DNA from 2 places in the Streptomyces sp. NPDC091682 genome. Region 1 is predicted to be linked to the other one. Evidence: riboswitches for the same ligand, from Rfam matches in the RefSeq annotation. Region 1 holds a riboswitch; the other holds the start of a gene.
What was found. Region 1 has a riboswitch for cobalamin ahead of cobN (cobaltochelatase subunit CobN). Riboswitches for the same ligand answer to the same signal wherever they lie in the genome.
Positions count from the first base shown of each region.

Region 1 (7,544 bases):
CGAGGTCGCCCTCCTCCCAGACGCCGGAACCCTCCAGCATCCCGAAGGCGCGCGCCCACTTCTTGGTGTGGGTCCGTGCGTCCTCCAGGTGAGGGTTCAGGCGCGCCGGATGGGGCACGTAGAAATCCGGCAGTTGGAACGGCTGCGTCACGTCGGCTCGGCCTTTCGGTCATGGTTGCGGGGACCGGTTCGCTCCGGCCCCCGCACGAGATCAGCAGTGCCCTACCCCTGGTGCCCGTGGGACAAGGGTGATTTCACTTCTTCAGGTGACGCAGCGGCCGTTGCCCGGTGCGGGCCCCCGGCCAGGCGTTAGGGGACGGCCGCCGGGACCCGGCGACCCCGGGCCCGGCTGTCGGGCGGCGTGGCGGGCTCTCGTACAGTTCAAGGGGTGAATCGAGACAACTCATCTGAATCCAGCGCCGGTCACGGCGGCGAGAGCGTCGAGGAACTGCTGCGCGGGGTGCACGCGCGGCTGTTGCCCGTCGGGTTGGTCACCCCGGAGGTCGCCGGCGGCATGCGGTACGCCCGGATCGTGGCGGACGAGCTGGTCTTCGCCTACGCCCTCGACGGGCCCACCAGCGTGCGCTCCCTCACCGACGGCGACGTGGAGCGCGTCGGGATCGAGGAGCTGGGGCAGGCCGCGTACGCCAACCTGATGCGCGTCCCCGTCACGTACGAGGAGATTCCCGTCGAGGGGCGGGCCACGCTGCACTCCGTCTACGGCGACTCGCACTTCGTGGCATCCAAGGCGTTGTACCTGGGCGAGCTGGCCCGCCAGGTCACCGGAGAGCCGCTGCCGTCCGCCGGTGCCCTCGTCGTCGTTCCCACCCGGCACCTGCTGGCCTTCCATCCGGTGGTCGACGGCTCGGTGGTGGACGCCCTCAACGACCTGGCCGCGTACGCGCTGGGCGCCTACGAGGACGGGCCCGGGCCGCTGTCGCCGCGCGTGTACTGGTGGCACCAGGGCGGCCTGACCTCGCTCACGGTCGTCGACGAGGACACGCGCACGCTGTCGCTGCAGCCGCCGCAGTCCCTGCTCGGTCTGATGAAGGGGCTGGTCCGCCTCGACCGCGCCGGCCGCATCGCCGTGCCCGCCGCGGACCCGGAGGCCCCGGACCCGGAGGCCCCGGACCCGGAGGCCCCGGACCCGGAGGCCCCGGACCCGGCCGTCCTCACCCGCGCGACCGCCGAGTCGGTGGCCCGGCTCGCACAGGACCCGTCGGGGCTGGGCGACGCCTTCGCCTCGGCCCTGGCCCTCGCGCACGTCCGCTGCGTCGCCGATCCCCGCGCGAGCGACGTCGTCACGTGGGACGCGTGGGAGACGGCCGTGCGGCTCGGCTCCGCGCTGTTCACCGGATGCGAGCCGGAGCAGTGGTACCTGGGCGAGGAGAACACCCTGCGGCTTTCCGCCAGGGCCGCGGCTCCGCCCCCGGACGCCCGCGCCTGGCTCGACGCGGTCTACCTCGCGCTCGCCTGCCGCGCGCACGACCGGGTGGCCCGGCTGTGCGAGGTCCCGCCGGAGACGTTGCGGCAGGACGACAGCGTCGACGCCTACGTCCTGCACTGGATAGACACCCTGCGGACCTACCTCACCGGCGGCCCGGGCGACGCGGTCGTGGAGAAGCTGCTCGCCACCATGCAGGCGTCCCTGCCCGAGACGCTGACCCACTCCCCGGCCGATTTCGTGAACCGCGTCGACTATCAGCCGGTCGCGCTGTTCCACCGCCTCTTCACGGGGGACCACCAGGCCTTCGGCGAGGTGCTCGCCGAAGCGCTCGCGGAACACGGCGGCTACTGGGCGCAGTCGGCGGCGCCGCGCTCCCGCGTGGCGCTCGGCCCGCTCGCCATGGCCTGCCTCGCCCACGACCAGGGCTTCCCGCTCGACCCGGAACTGCCGTGCCTGCCCCGGTACCTCGTCGACGGCAAGAGGGTCGAGAGCATCTCCTGACCTGTCGGCGGCGTGCCGTACCGCAAGGTGATTGTCGGATTGGGTTAGGTTTGCCCCGATATTCGTTTCGGGATTCCGAGAGGGACGCTCATGGCGATCGATCTGGACAAGGTGCTCGACAAGGCGTGGGCCGACAAGCCGCTCGCCGAGGTGCTCGCGGCTCCCATTGCCGCGCTCAAGGGTGTCAGCGACGAGGACGGCAAGCTGCTGCACCAGGCGTTCGGGGTCAAGACCGTCGCCGACTTCGGGCAGCTGAAGTACGTCCGCTGGGCCCAGGCCCTCGTCGCGCTGAACCAGACCGTCAAGGCGTAGTGGTCCAGGTCCGCGTACTCGGGGTTCGTGGGCCTGAACAAAAGAAGCCGTCCCCCTCACCCTTCGGCAGGGTGAGGGGGACGGCTCGTGTGACGGCGGAGCGGACTACTCCGCCTCGCCCTCCAGGTTGCCCTCCGTGTCCAGGTACACCTGGCGCAGCGATTCGAGGACCTGCGGGTCCGGCTTCTCCCACATGCCGCGCGACTCGGCCTCCAGCAGGCGCTCCGCGATGCCGTGCAGGGCCCAGGGGTTGGCCTCCTCCAGGAAGGCGCGGTTCGTCGGGTCCAGGACGTACGTCTCGGTGAGCTTGTCGTACATCCAGTCCGCGACCACGCCCGTCGTGGCGTCGTAGCCGAAGAGGTAGTCCACCGTCGCCGCGAGCTCGAAGGCGCCCTTGTAGCCGTGGCGGCGCATCGCCTCGATCCACTTGGGGTTCACGACGCGGGCACGGAAGACGCGGCTGGTCTCCTCGACCAGGGTGCGGGTCTTGACCGTCTCCGGGCGGGTGGAGTCACCGATGTAGGCCTCGGGGGCGGTGCCGCGCAGGGCGCGGACCGTGGCCACCATGCCGCCGTGGTACTGGAAGTAGTCGTCCGAGTCCGCGATGTCGTGCTCGCGGGTGTCCGTGTTCTTCGCCGCGACCGTGATCCGCTTGTAGGCCGTCTCCATCTCGTCCCGGGCGGGGCGGCCCTCCAGGCCCCGGCCGTACGCGTAGCCGCCCCACACCGTGTAGACCTCCGCGAGGTCGGCGTCCGTACGCCAGTCGCGGGAGTCGATCAGCTGCAGGATGCCGGCCCCGTATGTGCCCGGGCGCGAGCCGAAGATACGGGTCGTCGCGCGGCGCTCGTCACCGTGCTCGGCCAGGTCCGCCTGGGCGTGGGCCCGGACGAAGTTCTGGTCGGCGGGCTCGTCCAGGGACGCCGCGAGCCGCACCGCGTCGTCCAGCAGGCCGATGACGTGCGGGAACGCGTCCCGGAAGAAGCCCGAGATGCGCAGCGTCACGTCGATGCGCGGGCGGCCGAGCTCATCGAGCGGGATCGGCTCCAGGCCGGTGACGCGGCGCGAGGCCTCGTCCCAGACCGGGCGGACGCCCAGCAGGGAGAGGGCCTCGGCGACGTCGTCGCCGGAGGTGCGCATCGCGCTCGTGCCCCACAGGGACAGACCGACCGAGGCCGGCCACTCGCCGTTGTCGGTGCGGTAGCGGCTCAGGAGGGAATCTGCCAGGGCCTGGCCCGTCTCCCACGCCAGGCGGGAGGGGACGGCCTTCGGGTCGACCGAGTAGAAGTTGCGGCCGGTCGGCAGGACGTTCACCAGGCCGCGCAGCGGCGAACCCGAGGGGCCCGCCGGGACGAAACGGCCGTCCAGGGCCGCGACCACATGGGCGATCTCGTCCGTGGTCCCGGCCAGGCGCGGGACCACCTCGCGGGCCGCGAAGGACAGGACCGCCGCGACGTCCGCCGGGTGGTCCGCCGCGACCGTCGACACGGCGTCCAGGGACCAGTTCGCGTCCTCCATCGCCTGGACCAGGGCGCGGGCCTGCGCCTCGACCTCGTCCGCCGAGGTGCGGGTGGCCTTGGACTCGTCCAGGCCGAGCGCCTCGCGCAGACCCGGAAGGGCCGTCGTACCGCCCCAGATCTGCCGGGCGCGCAGGATCGCGAGGACCAGGTTGACCCGGGCCTCTCCGGTCGGCGCGCCGCCGAGCACGTGCAGACCGTCACGGATCTGGGCGTCCTTGACCTCGCACAGCCAACCGTCGACGTGCAGCAGGAAGTCGTCGAAGCCGTCGTCGTCCGGACGCTCCTCCAGACCCAGGTCGTGGTGGAGCTTCGCGGCCTGGATCAGGGTCCAGATCTGGGCGCGGATGGCCGGCAGCTTCGCCGGGTCCATCGCGGAGATCTGCGCGTACTCGTCCAGGTGCTGCTCCAGGCGCGCGATGTCGCCGTACGACTCCGCGCGCGCCATCGGCGGCACCAGGTGGTCGACCAGCGTGGCGTGCACGCGGCGCTTGGCCTGCGTGCCCTCGCCCGGGTCGTTGACCAGGAACGGGTAGATGAGGGGCAGGTCGCCGAGGGCGGCGTCCGGCGCGCACGCGGCGGACAGGCCCGCGTTCTTGCCCGGCAGCCACTCCAGGTTGCCGTGCTTGCCCAGGTGGATCATCGCGTCGGCGCCGAAGCCGCCGTCCTCGGCGCGCGCCTGGATCCACCGGTACGCCGCCAGGTAGTGGTGCGAGGGCGGCAGGTCCGGGTCGTGGTAGATCGCGATCGGGTTCTCGCCGAAGCCGCGCGGCGGCTGGATCAGGATGAGGAGGTTCCCGCGGCGCAGCGCCGCGAGCACGATGTCACCCTCCGGGTTCGCGGAGCGGTCCACGAACATGTTGCCCGGGGCCTCGCCCCAGTGCTCGGTGACGCTGTCGCGCAGCTCGGCCGGGAGCTCGGCGAACCAGCGCTTGTAGTCGGCGGCCGGGATCCGGACCGGGTTGCGGGCCAGCTGCTCCTCGGTCAGCCAGTCCTGGTCGTGGCCGCCGGCCTCGATCAGGGCGCGGATCAGCTCGTCGCCGTCGCCCGAGACCAGGCCCGGGATCTCCTCGGTCGGCCCGAAGTCGTAACCGCCGGCGATGAGGGTGCGCAGCAGCTCCACGGCGCTGGCCGGGGTGTCCAGGCCGACCGCGTTGCCGATGCGGGAGTGCTTGGTCGGGTACGCGGAGAGGACCAGCGCGACCTTCTTGTCGCGGCGTTCGATGTGCCGCAGGCGGGCGTGGCGCACGGCGATGCCCGCGACCCGGGCGGCCCGCTCGGGGTCGGCCACGTAGGCGGGCAGGCCGTCGTCGTCGAGCTCCTTGAAGGAGAACGGGACGGTGATCAGACGGCCGTCGAACTCGGGCACCGCGACCTGCGTGGCGGCGTCCAGCGGGGACAGGCCCTCGTCGTTCTCCTCCCAGGCGGAGCGCGACCCGGTCAGGCACAGGGCCTGCAGGATCGGCACTCCGAGGCCGGCGAGCGCGCCCGCGTCCCAGGACTCGTCGTCGCCGCCCGCCGAGGCGGTGGCGGGCTTGGTGCCGCCGGCCGCGAGGACGGTGGTGACGACCGCGTCGGCCGACTCCAGCGCGGCGATCAGCTCCGGCTCGGGGGAGCGCAGGGAGGACACGTACAGGGGCAGCGCCCGGGCGTCGTGGGCCTCGATCGCGTCGCACAGGGCGTGCACGAAGGAAGTGTTCCCGCTCATCTGGTGGGCGCGGTAGTACAGCACGGCGACCCGCGGGCCCGTGGTGGTCCCGGGCGTGCGCTCCAGCGGGCCCCAGGTGGGCGCGGCGGCGGGGGGCTCGAAGCCGTGGCCGGTCAGCAGCACCGTGTCGGACAGGAAGCGGGCCAGCTGCTCCAGGTTGGCCGGGCCGCCGTGGGCGAGGTAGCCGTGCGCCTCGGCCGCGATGCCGATGGGGACCGTGGAGGCCTCCATGAGCTGGGCGTCCGGGGCCTGCTCGCCGGTCAGGACCACGACCGGACGGGTCTGGTCGGGGGCGAGGAGCAGGTCGAGGCCGTCCTGCCAGGCGCGGAGGCCGCCGAGGAGGCGTACGACGACCAGGTCGGCCCCGTCGAGGAGGCCGGGGAGGTCGTCGAGGGGGAGACGGGAGGGGTTCGCGAACCGGTACGGGACGGGTCCGTCCGCCGTGTTCGCCGCGCGGGCGCTGAGCAGATCGGTGTCGGACGTCGACAGCAGCAGGATCATGCGGCGGCAGGCCTTCCTCGGGGTTTCCGCGCCCCGGGCAGTGTTGAGGACAGCGGGAGTTCCTGACTCACCCCGGTCGCCGGATCGCTCCGCGGGGTTCACAGTGGCGGGACCGCGCCGGAATCGCACCGGGCTTCCTCCCATGTCGCCGTCCTCGGCGACGGCGGACCGTGTGGTCCGCCGGAAGGTCATCTTAGGGGCGGGTGGCTGCCGCCGGGATGGCGGGTGGGGTGAGCCCCCGCTGGTTGCGGGTGCGGCGCCGTTGCCGGGGCTCTGCCCCGGACCCCGCGCCTCAAACTCCGGCGGGGCTGAACGGGCCGGGTGGCGCCGGACGGGCCGGGCAGGGCCGGGTGGGCAGCGCCGGGCAGGGCCGGGTGGGCCAGAAGGGTGGCTTGGGCGGTGCTGGGGGCGAATGTCGCTGGTGGGGGTGGTGACGGACACAGGTCGGGGGGACCCAATCGTGGGTATGCTCGCGGCCATGCCCCAGCCCCCTTCAGCCGCATCGCGGGACGAACCCGTCATACGGGAGCGTGGTGACGCCTGCCCGGGCGCGCTGCGGCTGCACGCGGCGGACGACGGGTTCCTGGCGCGGGTCCGGCTGCCGGGCGGGCTGCTCACCGTGGAGCAGGCGTCGGCGCTGGCGCTCGCCGCCGACCGGTTCGGGGACGGGCACCTGGAGCTGACCTCGCGCGGCAACGTGCAGCTGCGCGGACTGGCCGACGGGTGCGGCGGCGGGCTCGCGGAGCTGCTGGACGGGGCCGGGCTGCTCCCCGCGCCGAGCCACGAGCGGGTACGGAACATCGTGGCGACGCCCCTGTCCGGCCTGGACGGGCCGGAGGGCCCGGAGGGCCTGGACCGGCCCGACGCGCTGGCCCGGGCCATGGAGTTCGACCGGCTGCTGTGTGCGAGCCCCTGGGCGGCCGCGCTGTCCGGACGCTTCCTGTTCGCCTTCGACGACGGGCGCGGCGACGTGGCCGCGCTCGGCCCCGACGTGACCGTCCTCGGCCGCCCCGACGACCGGGCGCTGGTCAGGCTCGGCCGGACCCCCGACGCCGTGGAGCTCGCCGGCCGGGACACCCCCGGGGCGGCACTTGCGGCCGCCCGGTACTTCCTCGACGCCGCCGCCGCGGCCGGTACCCAGGCCTGGCGGGTCTCCGAACTGCCCGCCGAACACGCCCTGAAAGCAACCGAGTTCGCACGGCGCCTCGATACCGCCGGGATCGCCGCGACGCCGGTCGGCGCCGTGGACTGGCCGTACGCCGCGCCGCCCCGGCCGTCCGGCGCCGGCGGGCACGACGGCGCCACCCTGTGCGTACTGCCCCCGCTCGGCCGGCTCGACACCGCGCAGTGGCGCCTCCTGGCGCAGGTCGCGGACGGGGGGAGCGGCCAACTGCGCGTCACCCCGTGGCGCAGCGTCATCGTGCCCGGGGCCCGTGCCGACGGCGCCGCCCGCATCGAGGACGCCGGGCTGGTCATCACCCCCGACAGCGCCTGGGAGTCCGTCACCGCCTGTACCGGCCGGCCCGGTTGTGCGAAGTCCCGCGCGGACGTGCGCGCCGAC
Region 1 covers NZ_JBIVTH010000003.1:233,499-241,042, reverse strand. The annotation lists gene ACIQK6_RS09125 (germacradienol/geosmin synthase) at 1-151, opposite strand, end outside; gene ACIQK6_RS09120 (immunity 49 family protein) at 389-1,948, shown strand; gene ACIQK6_RS09115 (hypothetical protein) at 2,039-2,260, shown strand; gene cobN (cobaltochelatase subunit CobN) at 2,366-5,983, opposite strand; cobalamin riboswitch at 6,019-6,181, opposite strand; gene ACIQK6_RS09105 (cobalamin biosynthesis protein CobG) at 6,462-7,544, shown strand, end outside.

Region 2 (7,544 bases), on a different contig from region 1:
GGGGCGGCGCTGGGGCGAGGTCGTGCTCCACGACGGGGTCCCGCACGGCGAGCGGATGACCGCCGCCGGGCCCTCCTACCCCGTGTTCGACGAGATCGAGCTGTGGGCGCCGTCCCCGGTGCCGACCTGGGTGGTGCTGCTGGAGGCGGCCACCGAGGCGGACCGCGACGCGCTGGAGCAGCTGGCCTCGGACGCCGGATTCGCCGCCGAGGACTGGTCCTCGTCGGTGCGGCTGCTGTGCCGGACCTGCTCGGAGAGCGAGATGCCGAGCGACGAGGGCGACGGTGAGCAGCACCTCGATCCGCACGACCACAGCGAGCCGGGCCATCCCGGACCGCTCGGGCACCGTACGGCCGGCTCCGGCTCCCTGTGGGTCCCCGAGCGCGAGTGCGGGATCGCGGCACCGGCCGGTCTGGTGCGCGGACTGCTCGACGGCTGGGTCGCGGACAGCCCGGATACCAGGGAGTGGCGGGATCTCGAAGAAGTCTGCTGACCCGGGGCCGTAGGCTGTACGGGCACATCGGTGGCCACCACGGCCATCGGTGACCGGCACTTACGGAAGGCGTACGGCGGACATGGCGCAGCAGGAGAACGAGGTTGTCGAGGGCGTGAACGACGGGTACGTCGTGGACACCGAGGACTGTGAGGCGCGCGAGCTCGCCCACCGTCAGCGCGGCACGGCCCGTCCGATCACCGTGGTCGGCAACCCGGTCCTGCACCGGGAGTGCAAGGACGTCACCGAGTTCGGCGACGAACTGGCGCAGCTGATCGACGACATGTTCGCCAGCCAGAAGGCCGCCGAGGGCGTCGGCCTGGCCGCGAACCAGATCGGCGTGGACGCCAAGGTCTTCGTCTACGACTGCCCGGACGACGACGGCAAGCGGCACACCGGTGTCGTCGTCAACCCGAAGCTGATCGAGCTGCCGGCCGGCGCGCGGGTGCTGGACGACTCGAACGAGGGCTGCCTGTCGGTCCCGACGGCGTACGCCTCGCTGGCCCGCCCGGACTACGCCGAGGTCGAGGGCCAGGACGCGCAGGGCAACCCGATCAAGGTGCGCGGCACCGGCTACTTCGCCCGCTGCCTGCAGCACGAGACCGACCACCTGTACGGCTACCTCTACATCGACCGCCTCTCGAAGCGCGACCGCAAGGACGCCCTCCGCCAGATGGAAGAGGGCACCCCGCGCTACGAGACCGTCCCCAACGCCTGATCGGCCTAGGCGGCCTGCGGGCCCCGGAAGGCGCGCCGGAACGAGTTCGGCGTGGTGCCCAGGGTCCGCAGGAAGTGATGGCGCAGGGCCGCCGCGTTGCCGAAGCCGCAGCGGCCGGCGATCGCGTCCACCGTCTCGCCGGTCGACTCCAGCAGCTCCTGCGCCAGCAGGACCCGCTGGCGCAGCACCCACTTGTACGGGGTGGTGCCGGTCTCCTGGAGGAAGCGGCGGGCGAAGGTCCGCGGGGACATGTGCGCGCGCTCCGCGAGCTGCTCGACGGTGATCTCCTCGTCCAGGTGGCGGGCCATCCACTCGATCACCTCGCCCACCGTGTCACAGGCCGTGCGCGGCAACGGTCGCTGGATGAACTGGGCCTGTCCGCCGTCCCGGTGCGGCGGTACGACCATCCTGCGCGCGATGATGTTGGCCACCTCGGCCCCGTGTTCCTGGCGGACCACGTGCAGGCACGCGTCGATGCCCGAGGCCGTGCCGGCGGCAGTGATCACCGAACCCTCGTCCACGTAGAGCACGTCCGGGTCGACGACGGCCCGCGGGAAGCGGCGGGTCAGGGCCGCGGCGTGCATCCAGTGCGTGGTGCACCGGCGGCCGTCCAGCAGCCCGGCGGCGCCGAGGACGTAGGCCCCGCTGCACACGCTGAGGACCCGTGCACCCCGGTCCACGGCCCGGCGCAGGGCCGCCAGCAGCGGCTCGGGATAGATGCGTGCGGCGGCGTCACCGGCGGCCGGCAGACAGACGAGGTCGGCCTCCTCCAGTCGCTCCAGTCCGTGCGCGGGGGTGATCCCGAAAGCGCCCCCGCCCACGGTCAGGGGCCCGTCCTCCGCCGCGCACACGGCGAAGTCGTACACCGGTACGCCCATGTCACTGCGATCGATTCCGAACACCTCGCAGAAGATCCCCAGCTCGAAGGGGGCGACTCCGTCGACGAGGGCCACGGCCACGTTGTTCAGCATGACCCCAGTGTGGCAGTAATTCGGTCTTCTATGACAGTACTGCCACTGTCGATCATGGGCGATCAGGCGGACAGTAGAGCTATGACCACCTTCGTGAACTACCTCGCCGTCCTCGCCATCGCCGCCCTCCTGCTCGGGCCCAGCCTGTACGGGATCCTGCGCGACCGGCGGATCGACCAGCAGATCCGGGCCGTCGCGACCCGGCTCGTGTGGCTCCCCCGCCAGCGTGCGGGCGGCCTCCCGCCCACCCCGCGCCGGCGCACCTTCCGGCCCTCCGCCCGCAGGTACTGGGGCCCCATCGCCCACTGACCACCGGGGAACGCGAGAAGCCGGGACACGGAAACCCCGCATCCCGGCTCCCCGGTCACTTCCCCGGAACCCCTTGACGTACGTGAAGTACTAGAAGTCCTCGTCCAGGTCCACCGTGCCCTCGACCGCGACCTGGTAGGCCGACGGACGGCGCTCGAAGAAGTTCGTCAGCTCCTGCACGCCCTGCAGCTCCATGAAGGAGAACGGGTTCTGCGAGCCGTACACCGGCGGGAAGCCCAGACGGACCAGGCGCTGGTCCGCGACGCACTCCAGGTACTCGCGCATCGACTCGGTGTTCATGCCCGGCAGGCCGTCACCGCACAGGTCGCGGCCGAACTGCAGCTCCGCCTCCACGGCCTCCTTGAGCATGTCGGTGACCTGCTGCTGGAGGGCGTCGTCGAAGAGCTCCGGCTCCTCCTTGCGGACCGTGTCCACGACCTCGAAGGCGAAGTTCATGTGCATGGTCTCGTCACGGAAGACCCAGTTGGTGCCGGTGGCCAGGCCGTGCAGCAGACCGCGCGAGCGGAACCAGTACACGTACGCGAAGGCGCCGTAGAAGAACAGGCCCTCGATGCACGCGGCGAAGCAGATCAGGTTCAGCAGGAAGCGGCGGCGGTCGGCGGCCGTCTCCAGCCGGTCGATCTTCTCGACCGAGTCCATCCACTTGAAGCAGAACTGCGCCTTCTCGCGGATGGAGGGGATCTCCTCGACCGCGTCGAAGGCCGCCGCGCGGTCGTCCGGGTCGGGCAGGTAGGTGTCGAGCAGCGTCAGGTAGAACTGGACGTGCACGGCCTCCTCGAACAGCTGGCGCGACAGGTACAGGCGCGCCTCCGGGGAGTTGATGTGCTTGTAGAGCGTCAGCACCAGGTTGTTCGAGACGATCGAGTCGCCCGTCGCGAAGAACGCGACCAGTCGGCCGATCATGTGCTGCTCGGAGGGCGTCAGCTTCGCGAGGTCCGCGACGTCCGAGTGGAGGTCGACCTCCTCGACGGTCCAGGTGTTCTTGATCGCGTCCCGGTAGCGCTCGTAGAAGTCCGGGTAGCGCATCGGGCGCAGCGTGAGCTCGAAGCCCGGGTCCAGGAGGTTCTTGTTGTCGTTGGAGCTCATTACTGGCAGGCCTCGCAGGACTCGGGGTTCTCAAGGGAGCAGGCCAGCGCCTCGGCGTCGGCGACCGCCTGCGGCAGCTCGACGGGGGTGGCCGCCTGCGCGGCGCGGGCGATCTTCGTCGCCGGGCGCGAACGCAGGTAGTAGGTGGTCTTCAGACCCTGCTTCCAGGCGTACGCGTACATCGAGCTGAGCTTGCCGATGGTGGGCGTCTCCAGGAACAGGTTCAGCGACTGCGACTGGTCGAGGAACGGCGTACGGGCCGCCGCCATGTCGATCAGACCGCGCTGCGGGATCTCCCACGCCGTGCGGTACAGCTCGCGGACCTCGGCCGGGATCCAGCCGAAGCCCTGGACCGAGCCGGAGGAGTCGCGCAGCGCCTCGCGGGTCTGGGCGTCCCACACGCCGAGCTGCTTCAGCTCCTCCACCAGGTAGCCGTTCACCTGGAGGAACTCACCGCTGAGCGTCTCGCGCTTGAAGAGGTTGGAGACCTGCGGCTCGATGCACTCGTACACGCCGGCGATCGAGGCGATCGTGGCCGTCGGGGCGATGGCCAGGAGCAGGGAGTTGCGCATGCCGGTCTCGGCGACGCGGGTGCGCAGCGCATCCCAGCGCTCCGGCCAGTTCAGCTCGACGTCGTAGTGGTCGGGGTGCAGGACACCGCGGGCGGTACGGGTCTGCTCCCAGGCCGGGAGCGGGCCGCTGCGCTCGGCGAGGTCGCAGGAGGCCTCGTAGGCGGCCAGCATGATGCGCTCGGAGAGCTTGGTGGACAGGGCCTTCGCCTCGGGAGAGTCGAAGGGCAGCTTCAGCTTGAAGAAGACGTCCTGGAGGCCCATCGCGCCCAGGCCCACCGGGCGCCAGCGGGCGTTGGAGCGGCCGGCCTGCTCGGTCGGGTAGAAGTTGATGTCCACGACGCGGTCGAGGAAGGTGACGGCCGTGCGGACGGTCTCGTCGATCCGCTCCCAGTCGATCTCGCCGTCCACGACGAACGCGCCCAGGTTGACCGAACCGAGGTTGCAGACGGCCGTCTCGCCGTCGTTGGTGACCTCGATGATTTCGGTGCACAGGTTCGAGGAGTGCACGACGGTGCCCGGCTCGGCCGTCTGGTTCGCCGTGCGGTTGGAGGCGTCCTTGAAGGTCATCCAGCCCTGGCCGGTCTGCGCGAGGGTGCGCATCATCCGGCCGTACAGGTCGCGCGCCGGCATGGTCTTGCGGGCCAGGCCGTCCGCCTCGGCCTTGCGGTAGGCGGCGTCGAACTCGTCGCCCCACAGGTCGACCAGCTCGGGCACGTCGGCCGGGGAGAACAGCGACCACTCGGCGTCTGCGTTCACGCGGCGCATGAACTCGTCCGGCACCCAGTGGGCCAGGTTCAGGTTGTGGGTGCGGCGCTGGTCCTCACCGGTGTTGTCGCGGAGCTCCAGGAACTCCTCGATGTCCGCGTGCCAGGTCTCCAGGTAGACGGCGGCGGCGCCCTTGCGGCGGCCACCCTGGTTCACGGCGGCGACGGAGGCGTCGAGGGTCTTCAGGAACGGCACGATGCCGTTGGAGTGGCCGTTGGTGCCGCGGATCAGCGAACCGCGGGCGCGGATGCGGGAGTACGAGAGGCCGATGCCGCCGGCGTGCTTGGACAGGCGCGCGACCTGGTGGTAGCGGTCGTAGATCGAGTCGAGCTCGTCCAGCGGGGAGTCCAGCAGGTAGCAGGAGGACATCTGCGGGTGCCGGGTGCCGGAGTTGAAGAGCGTGGGGGAGGACGGCAGGTAGTCCAGGCGGCTCATCAGCCGGTACAGCGAGGCCACTTCCTCCACTGCCTGGACGCTCTCGTCGGCGGCCAGGCCGCAGGCCACGCGCAGCATGAAGTACTGCGGGGTCTCGATGACCTGACGGGTGATCGGGTGGCGCAGCAGGTAGCGGCTGTGCAGGGTGCGCAGACCGAAGAAGCCGAAGCGGTCGTCGGCGCCCTCGGCGAGGGTCAGCTCGACGAGCGAGTCGAGCCGGGCCGCGTGGGTGCGGACGAACTCGGCGGTGCGGTCGGCGATGAGGCCCTCGCGGTGGCCGACCTCGACGGAGGCCGAGAAGGAGGTGGAGCCCTGGCTCGCGGCCTCGTCGCGCACGGCCAGCGTCAGCAGGCGGGCGGCGAGCCGGGAGTAGGCCGGGTCCTCCGAGATCAGACCGGCGGCGGCCTCCGTGGCCAGCCCGCGCAGTTCGGCGTCGTCGGCCGCGGAGCTGCGGCCGCGCAGCGCGGAGGCCGCGACCCGGCCGGGGTCGGTGTCGGGGAGGTCCGCCGTCAGTTCGGTGAGGGTACGCAGCAGCGTGGCCCCCGGGCCCTCGGTGTTGTCGCCAGAAGTGGACTCGGCGCGCGGTGCGGAAGGCGCGATGGTCACGGCGGGAGCTCTCCCTCGCTCGGCCCGGTCATCGGCGGGGCGGGGCGCGAGCGGGCGCACGCGGGCGCGACGAGAACGCGTACCCCGCATGGCGTCCACCGGCCCAACCGCGAGGCCCGGACGAATCGGCACCCGGTTCGGTCGAGCCGGGCGCGCTGTCGGCAGGTCATCGGACTTGGCGTCCGGTAGCCGGACACTTCATACCGTTGCGGGACAGTTCCGGATTCGCACCGGATTCCCCTGCAGCGACAGCAGGCATGAGCATACATGTGGGGGCGGCCCTGTGCGGTAACCCCCACATGTAGTGTCGGCGTGGCTACAGCTTGAGCCGGTAAGTGAGGAGTGTCAGGCCCTCGATCGGCGCCCAATCCCGCCCCGGAGTGCGTACGAAGCCCAGGCGCGCGTAGATCCGATGGGCGCCGGCCATGCTGCGCTGGGTGGACAGGGCCAGGCCGCGCACGCCCTCCACGGCCCGCGCCCGCTCGATGCAAGCCCGCACCAGAGCCTCGCCGACGCCCTGGCCGCGCGCCTCGTGGGCCACCGCGAGCATCCGGAACTCCGCCTCGTCGGGGGCCGCGACGTCGGCGAGCGGACTGCCCGGAGCGGCGAACGTCACACCGCCCAGCAACCGTCCGTCCCGCTCGGCGACGAGCACCTCGGCCCGGGCGGCCCGGCCGGCCACGTCGCGCAGCACGTTCAGGTAGGCGTCGTCCTCGTTGAAGTCCAGGTGCCCGTCGGCGAGGTAGGCCCGCGCCGTGATCTCGCCCAGCTCCGCGTAGTCGGCGGGCACCGCCGTTCTGATCACCATGTCCATGCGGTCGAGTGTGCAGGACGGGTGTCCACGCCCGGCGCTATCGTCGGAAGCAGCACCGTCGAGGAAGGTGAGCGAGGCATGACCGTGATGACCGACCGCCCCCACATGCTGACCGAGGAGTTCGAGACCCTCGCGCGTATAGGCGCCAGAGAGGTGGAGGGGCTGCGGTTGGAATTCATCGATGGGAAGCTGGGGGTTAAGGCGGTGCCGGACGGGGACCACGGACTGATCATCGAGTGGCTCATGCGCATCTGCATCCAGCATCGTCCTGAGCTCTTCCTCTATGGCGAGCAAGGTTTGCAGGTGCAGCAGTATCGCGATGGGCGTGCCCGGCCGGATGGGGTCCTGGCGCCGAGCGGCTTCATGAAGGCGCAGGGCGAGTGGGTTGCCCCGGACGCTGTTCTGATGGTCGTGGAGGTCACTTCGTACGACTCCGACACCGACCGCCGTGACCGGATCGAGAAGCCGCGGGCCTTCGCCGAGACCGGCATTCCCGTCTATCTGCTGATCGACAGGGACAGCTGTGAGGTCTCGGTCCACAGTGAACCCGACGGGCATCGGTACGAGACCGTCCGCACCGTCCCCTTCGGCAAGGACGTCAAGCTCCCCGACCCCGTCGGCATCACCCTCCCGACCGAGCCCCTCAAGGACTGGGTGCGCTGACCACGGCCGAGGGGCCCCCCCCCCGGGGGGGGGGGGGGGCCCCCCCCCCCCCCCCCCCCCCCCCCCCCCCCCCCGGGGGCGGCCCCCCGCC
Region 2 covers NZ_JBIVTH010000010.1:28-7,571, reverse strand. The annotation lists gene ACIQK6_RS22895 (hypothetical protein) at 1-493, shown strand, start outside; gene def (peptide deformylase) at 576-1,211, shown strand; gene ACIQK6_RS22885 (helix-turn-helix domain-containing protein) at 1,217-2,182, opposite strand; gene ACIQK6_RS22880 (hypothetical protein) at 2,264-2,491, shown strand; gene ACIQK6_RS22875 (ribonucleotide-diphosphate reductase subunit beta) at 2,582-3,598, opposite strand; gene ACIQK6_RS22870 (ribonucleoside-diphosphate reductase subunit alpha) at 3,598-5,976, opposite strand; cobalamin riboswitch at 6,119-6,248, opposite strand; gene ACIQK6_RS22865 (GNAT family N-acetyltransferase) at 6,293-6,790, opposite strand; gene ACIQK6_RS22860 (Uma2 family endonuclease) at 6,869-7,453, shown strand.
Region 2: another riboswitch for cobalamin. It lies ahead of ACIQK6_RS22870 (ribonucleoside-diphosphate reductase subunit alpha); the one in region 1 lies ahead of cobN (cobaltochelatase subunit CobN).